2 regions of the Virgibacillus sp. JSM 102003 genome follow, and region 1 is predicted to be linked to the other one. Evidence: a T-box and tRNA genes for the amino acid it is inferred to sense, from the RefSeq annotation. Region 1 holds a T-box; the other holds one or more tRNA genes.
The links. A T-box is a leader RNA that pairs with one kind of tRNA and senses whether it is charged. The one in region 1 lies ahead of alaS (alanine--tRNA ligase), so its partner is inferred to be a tRNA-Ala.

Region 1 (7,707 bases):
TGCTAGGTGAGAATGCAATATCCAAGATTTTAAATAATGATGAAGTATTAAATGACATCCCTGGGTTAAAAAAAGAAAAAGCTGAATTACTAAGTAAAACGTTACAGGAAAATCAGGGTTTTGAACACATCGTTGTATATTTATCCAAATATGGTATTGGATTAAAAATGGCTCAAAAGATATACCAGGAATATAAAGATGAGGCAATTGATGTGTTGCAAAATGATCCTTATCAATACGTATTTGATATTGAAGGCTTTGGTTTTCGTACAGCGGATCAGATCGCCCAGCAAAATGGTTTATCACTGACCCACCCAAACAGAATCGGGGCTGGGTGTATTTATGTTTTACAAAAAAATATTCAAGATGGGCATGTTTATTTACCGATCGATTATTGTGTTAACCAGGTGCTGGACCTGCTTTTAAATCCTGAACAGTCGTTAACAGTGGATATGGTTTCTAACCGTCTGGAAGATTTAAATAAGGAAAAGGCAGTCATTATGAAGGATGGAAACGTTTATCTGCCTTCACTTTATTATGCAGAAGATGGGTTTGCTTCTAATATCAATCGTCTGATGAAAAAACCGATTGAACAGGACACAACGATGGCTGAACTTATGAAAATTATTGGCGATATTGAGGAAGCAGAGGTATTAAGTTACGGAAAAGAGCAATTTAACGCGATAAATCATGCTTTAAAGTCAAAATTAATGATCGTTACGGGTGGACCTGGAACAGGGAAAACTACTGTAATCAAAGGGATTTTGAAATCATATGCAGCAATACACAACGTCTCGACTGATCCTGGTGAGTATGATTCAGAGACAGATTTTCCGTTTATTTTAACAGCACCCACTGGTAGAGCTTCCAAGCGCTTAACAGAATCTACTGGTCTACCGGCAGTGACGATTCATCGGTTGCTGGGCTGGGACGGAAGAGATGGTTTTGAAAAAAATGAAAATGAGCAGTTGTCTGGAAAGTTTTTAATCATAGATGAATTTTCCATGGTTGATATTTGGCTGGCAAATAGTCTGTTTAAGGCAATTCCGGATGATATGCAAGTATTGCTTGTTGGTGATGAAGACCAGCTTCCATCGGTTGGACCCGGGCAAGTATTAGCTGATTTGTTAGGCAGCGATTTAATTCCTGTCGTAAGTCTTAATGAAGTTTATAGGCAAAAAGAAGGTTCAAAAATAATTCAACTGGCACATTTGATTAAACATGATACGTGTACAGCGGACTCTTTATTTAATGATAAGGACTTCAGTTTTATCCCTTGCTTGGAGCATCAAATGATTGATGTAATTACAAAGGTGTTTCACAAAGCGAAAGATAAAGGTGTTGAGTTAAGAGATATTCAAGTTTTGGCACCAATGTATCGATCACAAGCTGGAATAACAATCATTAATCAGCACTTACAAACTTTAGTAAATCCTAAATCATCAACAAAGCGTGAAGTTAAATCGAATGATATTGTGTATCGAACAGGGGATAAAGTACTACAGCTTGTCAATAAGCCGGAAGACGGTGTATTTAACGGTGATATTGGAGAAGTAGTAGCTATATTCGAAGAAGATGAAAATGTAGACCATGTAGAACAGTTAGTAATTGATTTTGAAGGCAAAGAAGTAGTTTATGAGCGGAAAGATTATGTGAATATCATGCATGCTTATTGTATTTCAATTCATAAATCGCAAGGGAGCGAATTTCCAATTGTGGTTATGCCTGTCGTTTCTTCATATAATAGGATGCTGCGTAAAAATCTGCTGTACACAGCCATAACCAGGAGTAAAAAGTCATTAATTATTTGCGGACAGCAGAATGCATTTTTACGTGGCGTAAGTACACTGGATACAAATAGGCGTTATACCACATTGCCAGAACAATTGAATGATAGGTTGCAGGATATTCCAACAACAGATATGTATGAAGGTGAGGACGAAAAGGAAATATCACCTTATGATTTCATGTAATTCATTAGTATATTTTTTAATATTCGGGCAAGCATAAGAATAAAGACTAAAGGAGCTTTGATTATGTTCGTGTGCCCGAATTGTAATGGTAAAGATATAGGGAAAATAGGATCTCAGCAATATTACTGCTGGACTTGTTTTATCGAGCTATCAGTGTTTGGAAATGAATTAACAATCCATCAGGTAGAAGCGGATGGATCTTTAAGTTCACTCGATGACCTGTTTTCTGAAGATGAGCGGAAAATCCAATGGTAACCCTTAGTAGTATATGAAAACTATATTTCTGCTAGGGAGTGTAACATATGTTTAAAGATAAAAAACCGTTAGATTTGCTGTATTGGGCCATTACCGGAATTGCTTTCTTTCTGTTTATATTTCTATTCGTAAAACTTTCCCCGATTTTTGGAGAATTCTTTTCATTTCTTTGGTATTTGCTTTCTCCTTTTCTAATTGCTCTTCTTATTGCTTATCTCGTTTATCCCATCATCAAAAAGATGCATCATTATAATATTCCTAAGAGTATTGCGATATTAATAATCTATCTCTTATTTTTTGGTGGTACCGCTTATTTAATTTACAGGGTTTATCCCGCTGTTATTCACCAGCTCAGTGATTTAAATAAGCAGCTGCCTCACTTTATTGAAATGTACCGTAATTTTGTGTACAGTTTATACGAGTACACTGCCTTTTTGCCGGAAACAGTGCATGATAAGATGGATGAGCTAATTTACGATATAGAATCCTTTATTGAAAATCTACTGACAAACCTTGTAAGAGGATTTACAAAAGTACTTGATTTGATCGTGTTCCTTACTGTAATCCCTGTGTTGGTTTTTTATTTTCTGAAGGATTTTGTCAAAATAACAAACTATTTTAAAAAATGGATTCCATCGAAGTATCAAGTACGAATAAGTGAGTTGGCTCATGCAGTAGATAAAAGCTTGGGAAATTATATTCGTGGGCAATTACTTGTTTGTCTATTTGTATTTTTAACAACATTTCTGGCTTTTTATATCTTAAATGTTAAATATGCCTTGTTATTAGCACTAATTATCGGACTAACAAATATCATACCATATTTCGGACCGATTATCGGTGCAATTCCTGCTGTTGCAATAACAGCTGCGACTTCCGGTAAAATGGTATTAATGGTATTACTCAGTATCTTCATCATCCAGTTAATTGAAGGTAACTTATTATCTCCATATATCGTAGGAAAAAGTATAAACATTCATCCAGTTGCCATTATCTTTGCTTTACTCCTGGGTGGTCAACTAAGTGGTGTGCTTGGAATGATTTTAGCAGTACCGGTACTAACTATATTGAATGTAATCACAACACATCTATTTGCAGCCAGACGATATAATTGACATTTCTGCTTTTGTTTTCTATAATATCGCATAACTAGTAAATTAATATCTAAATACGTTGAAAGTTCTAAGTACATGATACTCTAATTTAAGAGAGGGGTTTCCTTTGGGCTGTAAGAAATCCTAATGAAGAGACATGGAAAGCTAAACTGGAGTACGGTTAATACCCGTCGGTCTCATACCGTTATAATGTCAAAGTGATGGATAATAATGTTGTCCATAATTAGGGTGGTACCGCGAATATCTCGTCCCTGCATGAATGCAGAGAGGGGATTTTTTTATTGTTATAGAATAATTTTAAATAATGGAGGCGGAATTATGAAGCAGTTAACTTCAGCACAGGTACGACAAATGTTTTTAGATTTTTTCAAAGAAAAAGGACACCGTGTTGAACCAAGTGAATCTTTGGTACCTAAAGAGGATCCAACACTGTTATGGATTAACAGTGGTGTCGCAACATTAAAAAAATATTTTGATGGACGGGTTATTCCGGATAATCCGCGACTGGTTAATGCACAAAAATCAATTCGGACAAATGATATTGAAAATGTTGGGTTTACTGCAAGACATCATACGTTTTTTGAAATGCTTGGCAATTTCTCAATAGGTGATTATTTTAAAAAAGAAGCGATTGAATGGGGATGGGAGTTTTTAACCAGTGACAAGTGGATTGGTTTTGACCCTGAACGATTAGCTGTAACTGTCCATCCTGAAGATGACGAAGCATACGATATTTGGCAACACGATGTAAAGATTCCAAAAGAACGCATCATTCGTCTTGAAGAGAATTTTTGGGATATTGGTGAGGGGCCGAGCGGTCCAAATACTGAAATATTCTACGACCGTGGTGAACAATATGGAAACGATCCAAATGATCCTGAACTTTATCCTGGCGGTGAAAATGAGCGTTATCTGGAAATATGGAATTTAGTCTTTTCCCAATTTAATCATAATCCGGACGATACTTATTCGCCATTACCTAAGAAAAACATTGATACTGGTATGGGACTTGAACGGATGGTGTCGGTTATTCAGGACGTTCCAACTAATTTTGAGACAGATCTGTTTATGCCAATCATTAAGAAAACTGAAGAATTGTCCGGGAGAGACTATGGTAAAGATACTGCAGATGATACAGCATTTAAAGTTATTGCGGATCATGTCAGAACAGTAACATTTGCAATAGGAGATAATGCACTACCATCAAACGAAGGCAGAGGATATGTGTTAAGAAGGTTGTTGCGACGCGCGGTGCGCTTTGCTAAGCAACTTGGTATAGATAAGCCATTTATGTATCAATTGGTCCCTGTTGTTGGAGAAATTATGAAAGACTTTTACCCTGAGGTCGTCAAACAACAAAAGAATATTGAAAGCATTGTTGAAATTGAAGAACAACGCTTCCATGAAACGTTAAATGATGGCTTGGATATTCTGACATCAATTATGGCAAAAGAAAAAAGTAAAGGAAGCGATGTTTTTCCAGGCAATGAAGTGTTCAAACTATATGATACGTACGGTTTTCCTAAGGAACTAACAGAAGAATATGTAGCAGAACAGGGATTTACTATTGATGAAGAAGGTTTCCAAGAAGAGATGGAAAAGCAGCGTGAACGAGCTAGAAATGCACGTCAAAAGGTAGACTCTATGCAAGTACAAGATGGTATATTAAGTGAAATAGAAGCAGATAGTACGTTTATTGGCTATAATCAATTAGAAACAGATACAACAATTACAGCAATTGTAAGTGGAAGTAATGTAGCTGATAAAGCCGAAGCTGGAGAGGAAGTAATGCTGTTCTTGCAAGAAACTCCTTTCTATGCTGAGAGTGGAGGCCAGATTGCAGATAATGGCTGGATTTATACGGATACTGCTTTAGCATATGTTGAAGATGTTCAAAAAGCTCCAAAAGGTCAACACATTCACCGGGTACGTGTGAAAGATGGGGAGCTGTATACTAATAGCAGTGTAAAAGCAATCGTTGATAAAGGATTCCGGACAGCTATTATTAAGAATCATACCGCAACACATTTGTTACACCAAGCTTTAAAAGATGTGCTAGGAAACCATGTCAATCAGGCTGGTTCTATGGTGACACCAGACCGGTTGCGATTTGATTTTTCACATTTCGGTTCTGTGAAGCAAGAAGAGTTACAGCAGATTGAACAAATTGTTAATGAAAAAATATGGGCTTCATTACCGCTAGGAATTGATAACAAGAAAATAGATGATGCTAAAAAAATGGGAGCTATGGCTTTATTTGGTGAAAAATATGGGAACATTGTTCGTGTTGTCCAAATAGGTGATTATAGTATTGAATTATGCGGTGGCTGCCATGTTAAAAATACAGCTGAAATTGGTTTATTTAAACTTGTATCCGAAACAGGTATCGGTGCTGGGACACGGAGAATTGAAGCGATTTCGAGTAAACAGGCGTATGAGTATGTAAATAAGAAGCTTGACGTGTTACAATCAACAGCACAGCTCCTAAAAACAACTGAAGAAAAGACTCCAGAGAGAGTGGAAGGATTGTTTCAGGAAATTAAGTCACTGCAAAAAGCAAATGAATCACTGAGTGCCAAACTTTCAAATGCTGAAGCATCATCTATAATGGAACAAGTAAAAACGATAAACGGTGTTAACGTACTTGCACAACAGGTGAATGTTAAGGACATGAATCAGCTTCGGAATATGGTTGATGACTTAAAACAAAAATTAGATTCAGGAGTCATACTGTTGGCAGCAGAGAATAACCAGAAAGTACAGCTTGCAGCCGGTGTATCAAAAGATTTAATTGAAGAAGGGTTACATGCTGGCAATTTAATTAAAGAAGCTGCTGAACTATGTGGCGGCGGTGGTGGCGGTCGTCCGGATATGGCTCAGGCCGGCGGTAAAGATCCCAATAAGATTAATGATGCATTAAAGCTTGCAACTAAATATGTAGAAGATAAAAAGAGTTAAAAATAGCTTGTATTCTATCTGACAAAAAAAGATATAATAATGACAATAAACATGTTAGAATATGAATAAGGCAAAACATGGAATGAGGTGTCACTATGAGCTCTATTGATAAAACAATGAAATTTAATTTTTCGGAGGAACCTTTTGATCAGGACATAAAGGAAATTCTATTTACTGTCCATGGTGCACTTAAGGAAAAAGGTTATAATCCGATCAATCAAATTGTGGGTTATTTATTATCTGGTGACCCTGCATATATACCGAGGTATAATGATGCAAGGAACTTAATACGTAAAGTTGAGCGTGACGAGGTAATTGAAGAATTGGTAAAATTTTATCTAGAAGAACAAAAGGATAGATAAATGAAAATAATAGGATTAGACGTTGGCTCCAAAACAATCGGTATCGCGGTGAGCGACGCATTTGGTTGGACCGCACAAGGTCTGACCACAATAAAGTGGGATGAACAGGAAATACATTCTGCCGATGAACAGCTTGAAAAAATTTTAAAAGAGCATGAAATTGAAAAAGCTGTGATAGGATTGCCCAAAAATATGAATAATACGATTGGTGAACGCGGAAAGGCATCCGAAAGATACGCAAAACATATTGAAGAATCATACAACATCCCAACAATTTTATGGGATGAAAGACTTACAACTATTGCAGCAGAACGAGTCCTGTTGCAAGCTGATGTTAGCAGAAAGAAGAGAAAGAAAGTAATAGACAAGATGGCAGCCGTAATGATTTTACAGGGTTATCTTGATCAACAGAATTAAAGGAGTGTAGTAATGGCGCTTGAGGAGAAGGAACGTATTATTATACCAGATGAAAATGGTGAAGAACATCTATTTGAAGTATTATTTACCTTTGACATAGATGAAACAGAACAATCGTATATCGCAGTTGTACCAGTTGAGCAAAATGATGATGAAGAAGTTGAAGTTTATGCATTTCGTTATGAAGAAAAGGAAAAAGACGATAATGACCTTTCGTTGTTTCCAATTGAATCAGAACAGGAATGGCAAATTGTTGAGGAAATGCTGAATACTCTAGCTAATGAAGAAGAGGACGAACAATAGTTAAAGGAACAAATAATAGATTATTTAGCTGATGTCAAATAATGATATCAGCTTTTCTTTTATCATAGCTAAATTTTATTTTTTTTAGTATAATGTACCGGGTGAGGGGGATAAACAAATGTTTAAAAAGAATAAGTCTGGTAAGTATAAGGACAACCTAATAAAGCGCAGCGAGGATGCGAGAACCGTGAGAAAAATAGTTGCCATTATAATTTTCTCATTAGTCCTTATACTTGTAATAGGTGGGATATCAGGGTACACATATGTCAAATCCGCCTTACAGCCAGTTAATCCCGATAGTGAAAAAGAAGTAAAAGTTGAAAT
Region 2 (7,707 bases), on a different contig from region 1:
TTTTATTGTGTAAAATTCCATAATACAAGTTTACAGCCACTTTATAGTATTTAGTTGAATTTGTTTTGGTAGGAAGGGGTACCCCTTCCTACCAAAACAAATTTTCGCGCGCGGATTCGGCCATGCTAATCCCTCTTGAAGATGGGTCTTTTCTTTTGCTCTTCCTCTTCGTAGTCCATTAATACAGCTCCGATTAATCGAAAAGCTGATTGCGTATTAGGAAATATGCGTATTACTCTTTCTCTTCGTCTTACCTCTTGGTTTAGCCGTTCAAGGGAATTTGTACTACGAATATACTTTTGGTATTCCGGTGGTTCATTTAGATACTGGACGGCGTCATCAAAACCATCCTCCAGGTTGTTAATTATCTTTACCAGTTTAGAATTATCCTGGTAACGATCAATAAACTCATCTTTGAATTTCCTTGCTTCCACAGGTGTTTCCACATCAAAAATTTGCTTTATTTCTTCTTTAACATCGTCCATACCTTTCTTTGGCAGTTCATCAAAGAGATTCTTCTTAAAATGAACTGTACAGCGCTGCCAAGAAGTTCCGATAAACACTTTTTGAACAGCCTTTTTAAGCCCGGAATGAGCATCTGAAATGATAAGGCTTGGTGATTGTAAACCACGTGCTATGAGTTCATTTAAAAATTCTTGCCAAGCTTCAAAGCTTTCCTCATGACTCACTTTCAAACCAAGAACCTCTCTTTTATTACCTTCGTTAAGTCCAGTAGCTATATAAACTGCTTTAGACACAACTTTATGATGTTCGCGAACTTTGATATACATGGCGTCTACATATACATATTGATAGTATTCTGTGTTTAATGCACGGTTTGCCCATTCATTTACGATTGGATCAAGTTTTTCAGAGAGCGAAGATACAAAGGACTTTGAAACATATTCCCCGCACAGCTGTTCAACAACGTTTTTTATCTTTCGAGTAGACACACCATTTACTACCATCTCAAGCATGGATAACGCAAATGCCTGATCACACCGTCTATATTTTTCAAAAACAGTTGGTGAAAATTCGCCACTACGAGTACGGGGAACGCGCAAGTTAATTTTTCCAATACTCATCATATATTCCCGATCGTAGTAGCCATTACGATAATCATGACGCTCTTCTGAACGCTCATAAGCCTTCGTATTTAAATACTCATCACGCTCTTTTTCCATGTACTCATTCAAAACTAAAATGATAGTAGATTTAACAACATTATCGATATTTGAGTTCATTAATGAGTCTTTTAAAAAGTCCATATCTAGGTTAAACTGTAATTGGGTCACAATTAATTCCTCCTTGTTTTTCGTGGTTGTTAAACATTGTATCATAGGGAATTAATTTGGCCCTTTTTTAATTTATTTTCTTTTTACACAATTATATGGACTTAATCGCTATGTGAATCCTCATTCCGTTATTTGCTTCAAATAATGACCTTTGGCATCGGTTTCGGATCCTCATTCCGCTATTCGCCCATTTCACCATCATTTCTCCTTCATTTTGGACTAATAACGGAACGAGGATTCACTTCATTCACTTTTGAGCTGCTTTACTAGCAGTTAACGGAACGAGGATCCGCCATGACTAGTTACCTGGAACTTATCGGATCCTCGGCTATTTAGCCAAAAAAGTTATAAATCTTGTATAAACAAAAAAATCCACCTCTCAATAAGATGAGAAGTGGGTTGTTTTTACGATGGAGCATATCGGGCTCGAACCGATGACCTCTTCGCTGCCAGCGAAGCGCTCTCCCAGCTGAGCTAATGCCCCAGTTAGACAGCTTTTATTATAAGCATTTTTTTAATTTTTTTCAAGAGTGTTTATTAGAAATGTTAGCTACTATTTTTTAGCCCGGAAAATGCTCCAGGCTCATTTCTTAAAACCTTACTTTATAATTCTACACCCTCAGGCCAATGTAAATCATGTTCCTCAACACTGGTAATCTCGTTATTTTCATCAACAAATACTACTTTAGGCTTTAAATGTTCTATTTCCTCATCAGTCATGAGTCCTTGGCTCAATATAATAACCAGATCATCTGGAGAAAACAAGTTTGCTGGCGGACCGTTGAGACAAATGCGGTTTGAACCCTCTGGAGCTGGAATGGCATAAGTCTTCCATCTTGCGGCATTTCGTATGTTTGCAATCTGTACCATTTCATAAGGCTTAATATTTGCTTCCTTCATTAACTTACAATCAATCGTTATACTGCCAACATAATCAAGCTCAGCCTCCGTGACCCTAGCTCTATGTATCTTTCCTTTACACATTAAGCGTTGCATAAAAGTTCCTCCTCTAAAAATGAACATCTCAAGTATAGTATGACTTAAAACCAAAGATAATTACAAGTGGGCTTTTTCAAACATTGCAAGCTTTCCCATAAAAAAAGAAGTGGAACGCAACTAGAACGTCCCACAAATTATATAATACTCATACATTCAACTGTTCGTTAACCTGTTCACCTAATGCTCTTTTCAAGAATTTGCCGACAGATGTTTTGGGGATTTCCTCAATGAACATAATAATGTATAGCCGTTTTATGTGGTGTTCTTCTAGTATTTCTCACTAATGTAGTACCTATATCCCTTCAAAAACCTCCTGAATTTATTATTTAACAAAGGCCAACCATTTCAGCTCATGCTATCATTCACCTTATCGCAGCACCCCCATTTCCTTCATAACTTCATCCGTATGTTCGCCGATTCTTGGCGCAGGGGAACGAATAGCACCAGGGGTTTCAGATAATTTAATCGGAACATCGATCTGCCTCACCTGACACGATGCGGAATCATTTATTTGTTGAATCATCCCACGTGATATAATTTGCGGATCTTTAATCATTTCCTGAAAAGTTAGAACTGGTGATACACATGCGTCAATATCTGAAAATACTTCCATCCATTCTGATAATGTTTTTGTAAAAATAATGCGTTGTATCTCTTGTTTTAACTGAAGCTGCTTATCTAAGGGGGCATCTTGCAGGGGAATAAAATTGCTCTTACCAATAGATTTGCAAAACGCAGTCCAAAATTTTGGTTCCAGTGCTCCTACTGATATATAACGTCCATCGATTGTTTCATAAACTGCATAGCATGCTTTCCCGCCATCCAGCATTTGCTCCCCTCTATTTGGATTATTATTTGTAGCTAAATAATCAGGCAGCAACGTCTGCATCCAGGAAATGACGTTATCCAGCATGGAAATATCAACAAATTGTCCCTTCCCTGTTTTTTCTTTATTCAAAAGTGCCATTAAAATACCTGTAACAGCTGGGTAGGCACCACCGCCTATATCAGCAATTGTTGTTGCAGGAATAATTGGCTTTCCACCTTTTTCGCCCATCAAATTCAGTAACCCGGCGTAGCTGAGATAATTCAGGTCGTGACCAGGACGGTTTGCGTACGGACCTGTTTGGCCGTACCCTGTAATCGCACAATATACAAGTGCGGGATTGACTGCTTTCAATTGTTCATAGCTCAAACCAAGGCGTTCCATCACCCCTGGACGAAATGATTCAATAACAACGTCTGCATTTTTAACCATTTCCAGAAACACCTGTTTATCTTCTGGTAATTTTAAATTTAGACAGACACTCTTCTTATTCCGATTCAATGAATGGAACATCGCACTGATACCAGCAATCTTCGGATAAAATGCTCTTGCATAATCTCCACTGTCCGGATCCTCTACTTTTATAACTTCCGCACCAAAATCTGCTAATAACATTGTACAGTACGGACCAGGCAGTAACCGGGTCAAATCAAGTACGCGTGTAGACCTCAGTGGCAATATGAACCCCTCCTCACTGCTTCAAATTCAATGAAAACCCTTATATTTATCCAAACTAAAATAAAATAAATTCATTTGTTTGGGCAGACAATACGTCCTCTTCTTTTTGATTATGAATTGCGACTTCAATCGTTAACATCCCTCTTTTTTCATCAGAAAGCATCCGTTTATTCGCAACCTTAAATTGGCCCTTGAGTTGATCATTTGGGATCACCGGTGCCTTAAACTGCATATCAGCACCAGCCCCGCCTATACAGTCACGCCCCAGGATGTCCATTTTTATCCACTCAGCCAGACTACCGCTAACGTTTGGAAACCTGAGGCAATCAGTGACCCATATGGACTTTCCCTGGCAGCTCCTTCATCTGTGTGAAAATATTGCGGATCATATTTCTGTCCAAATTCCAGAATGCTTTCTTTCGTAACCTTTACAGGATTGGTTGAATATACATCACCAATCGATATGTCCCCAAATTTCAATATGCTTCACCTCTTTAATCAGAAGGGTATTCATAACTCCATCTTTTTCGCAATAATCATTTTCATAATCTCATTGGTTCCGGCATAAATAGAGGACACGGCAACATCCCGATACCTTCTCGCAATCTCATACTCTTCCATATATCCGTACCCACCATGTAGTTGAAGGCATTCTGCTGCAACCTTTTTTGATAAATCCGTTGTCCACCACTTTGCCATCGATACTTCTGTTACAATATCCTTTCCTTCTATATGGTCATCTATCAATCTATCTACAAACGTTCTGCCTATCTCAATCTCTGTCTGCATTTCAGCAAGTTTAAATTGCGTGTTTTGAAACTGGCTGATACTTTGCCCAAATGCTTTCCGCTGTTTTACGTAATTAATTGTTTGAGAAAGCATCGTTTCTGCAGAAGCCATACTTTGGATGGAAACCAATAATCGTTCCTGTTGAAGCTTTTCCATCAAATAATAAAATCCTTTGCCTTCCTGCCCAAGCAGATTATCACCTGGAACACGAACATCCTCAAAAATTAATTCACTTGTATCATTTGCATGCTGTCCAATCTTTTGAAGCTTTTTACCTTTCGAAAATCCTGGTGTTCCATCTTCTACTACAAACAGGCTTATTCCCTTATGCGGCGGATTTGCTTTTGGATCTGTTTTACAAACCACCACTGCTATATCAGCAGAATGACCATTGGAGATAAACGTTTTTTCACCATTAATAATGTAGTCATCACCATCTTTTATGGCTATCGTTTGAATAGCCGCAAGATCTGACCCTGCTCCTGGTTCTGTCATGGCGATAGCAGAAACTAAATCACCACTAATTGCACCAGGCAGCCAGAGCTGTTTCTGCTTTTCTGTACCAAATGCTTCGATATATGGAATCACGATATCATTATGAAGTCCAAAGCCAACCATACCAACACTAACCCGATCAAACTCTTCAGATATAACAACAGCATAACCAAAATCAGCGCCTAATCCCCCATATGCTTCATCAACCTGTGGACAAAGATACCCCTGTTCTCCCGCCTTTTTCCAGAATGACCTAGGTATTTGTTTTTCTTTTTCCCATTGTTCAATAAACGGTACTGCTTCTTTCTCCAAAAATTTTCGTAAGGAACTTCGAAAAATTTCATGTTCTTCTTTTAAATAACTTCTGCTCATGATTGCACCTCTTTTTCTATGTGAATTAATTACCGTGGCTGCATCCTGATCGCACCATCCAAGCGAATTGTTTCACCATTTAACATCGGGTTCGTAATAATACTCTGAACTAATTGCGCATACTCATCAGGGCGTCCCAATCTTGATGGAAATGGTGTCTGTTTTTCCAATGCTTCACGTGCCTTATCAGGTAGTCCGGCAAATAATGGTGTTTCAAATAGTCCTGGAGCAATAGACATTACTCTGATTCCAAGCTTGGATAAATCTCTTGCAATTGGCAGCGTCATCCCCACAATTCCGCCTTTTGATGCACTATATGCTGCCTGTCCCATTTGACCTTCATATGCAGCAACAGACGCCGTATTAATAATTACGCCTCTTTCTCCAGTAGGACCAGGTTCATTGGCTGCCATCTTTTCTGAGGCTAACCGAATCATATTAAATGTACCGATTAAATTAATGCCAATCACTTTTGAAAAAGAATCTAAATCATGGGCTTCATTATTCTTGCTTAACGTTCTTTTGGCTTCACCAATCCCAGCGCAATTAACGAGAATATTAACATGTCCAAATGTTTCGATAGCGTTATTTAAAGCTGAGACCACACTGGATTCATCCGTCACATCTGTTTTAACGAACATCGCCATTTCACCTAATTCCGCTGCAAGGTCATTGCCTTTTTCTGTCTGTAAATCCAGGATTACAGCTTTACCGCCTTGTGAAACTATATTCCGAACGGTGGCTTCTCCTAAACCTGATGCTCCACCGGTAACTACTGCAACACTATTATTAACTTCCATAATGAGTCCCTCCTCTAAAAATTAACCTTTATTCTTTATTACGATTTGCATCACATAATCTGCAATCAATTCGGCCATTTCGGTCTCATCTTTTTTCCCGTTGTCAGAATAACATTGTGTAACCCAGTTTATTGCTCCTAAAATAATGTTCCTGACTATCTTTACATCCATTGATCTAAAAACATCAGATTCAATTCCTTCTTTTATCAACCGATCAAAGCCTTTTCCGTATTCATCTCTTAATTGAAAAATCCGCTCTAACTGTGAAGGTGAAAAAATTTGCTCCGGATTAAACATCATCACAAATACGGATCTTTCCCTGATTGCGTACTCAATATGGGCAATTATGGCCTTTCTTAATTTCATGATAACGCTTACATTTTGCGTATTAATGAATTCCAGGTTTTGGATACTTCGATTTAATATCATGATCTGACTTTCAAATAGCAGATTCTGTTTATCCTTAAAATAATAATAAACAGAGCCTTTAGTCATTAATAGCTTAGCTGCAATCTCCTCCATAGTTGTCCCACGATAACCTTTCTCGGACAAAATGCGTACTGCAGATTGCAAAATCTCTTCTTTTTTCTTTGCTGTTTTCTCCTCACGTAAAGACAAAAGACAGTCACTTCCTCTATGTAAATGTTACTTGTTATTTATATTCTATTGATTCATTTTTTAAATGTCAAGTCACTTTTCAGATAATTTCGAATTATTTATGGGGTGCCTGTCACTTCCCGTTTTTTGTCATAATATATCGAATGCAATATCTGTTTTCGTCCCCTATAACAACACTTCCTTACTAAATTCACCATTTTTCATTCCATAACAAAACACCGCTCTCCGTATAGAGAACAGTGTCCAAAACAAGCAGTATTTGTAAACGAAAAACTTTTACAAAGACCGGGAAGTGACAGGCACCAATTCATTTGCGACTGCTGTGGTGAGCTCTTTTGTAGTTTTTGGTACGAATGACTTTAGCACTGAGTTAATCATCGGTCCGGTAAATCCTTTTGCAGTTATATTTAGAGAGCCGGTCATTCTTGTCACATATTCGTTTATCTCCTCAGCTTCAAAAAAACCATTTCCATCAAAATTCTCATTCACTCCAGTTAATTGGAAAGAAACCATAGTTGGCTCTTTCCATTCCGTAATGTCCACCTGCAAACAAACTGTTTTTTGTATAATACCGACGTCACCTTTAAATGTCCAAGTCGATTGCTTGGTGTTAAGAATTTCATGCGTCACATAGCCAGGAACTAATGGGGCCCACTTATTCATATCACTAACAAAATCCCAGATATATTCAATCGGAATATCAAGATCCACTTGGTGCTTCCCACATGGCATTATACTACCTCCCTGTTTAAAAGTACGTTAAATTGCACATTTATTATTATATGTCAGCTTTGTATATCTAGAAGCAGATTCGAAAACTATTATTCTGAGACTA

Region 2: it has a tRNA-Ala gene. The T-box ahead of alaS (alanine--tRNA ligase) is inferred to sense a tRNA for this amino acid. The anticodon was not compared.

Annotation. Positions count from the first base shown of each region.
Region 1 is NZ_JBHFQH010000001.1:219,072-226,778, reverse strand. It holds gene recD2 (SF1B family DNA helicase RecD2) at 1-1,973, shown strand, start outside; gene ACE1TG_RS01205 (hypothetical protein) at 2,037-2,228, shown strand; gene ACE1TG_RS01200 (AI-2E family transporter) at 2,276-3,343, shown strand; T-box leader at 3,393-3,599, shown strand; gene alaS (alanine--tRNA ligase) at 3,662-6,301, shown strand; gene ACE1TG_RS01190 (IreB family regulatory phosphoprotein) at 6,397-6,663, shown strand; gene ruvX (Holliday junction resolvase RuvX) at 6,664-7,080, shown strand; gene ACE1TG_RS01180 (DUF1292 domain-containing protein) at 7,093-7,383, shown strand; gene mltG (endolytic transglycosylase MltG) at 7,502-7,707, shown strand, end outside.
Region 2 is NZ_JBHFQH010000008.1:135,966-143,672, reverse strand. It holds gene ACE1TG_RS10905 (IS256 family transposase) at 126-1,295, opposite strand; tRNA gene ACE1TG_RS10900 (tRNA-Ala) at 1,707-1,779, opposite strand; gene panD (aspartate 1-decarboxylase) at 1,899-2,291, opposite strand; gene ACE1TG_RS10890 (CaiB/BaiF CoA transferase family protein) at 2,662-3,798, opposite strand; gene ACE1TG_RS10885 (hypothetical protein) at 3,854-4,075, opposite strand; gene ACE1TG_RS10880 (MaoC/PaaZ C-terminal domain-containing protein) at 4,078-4,278, opposite strand; gene ACE1TG_RS10875 (acyl-CoA dehydrogenase family protein) at 4,309-5,454, opposite strand; gene ACE1TG_RS10870 (3-hydroxyacyl-CoA dehydrogenase) at 5,484-6,254, opposite strand; gene ACE1TG_RS10865 (TetR/AcrR family transcriptional regulator) at 6,276-6,872, opposite strand; gene ACE1TG_RS10860 (SRPBCC family protein) at 7,149-7,604, opposite strand; gene ACE1TG_RS10855 (amidase) at 7,705-7,707, opposite strand, start outside.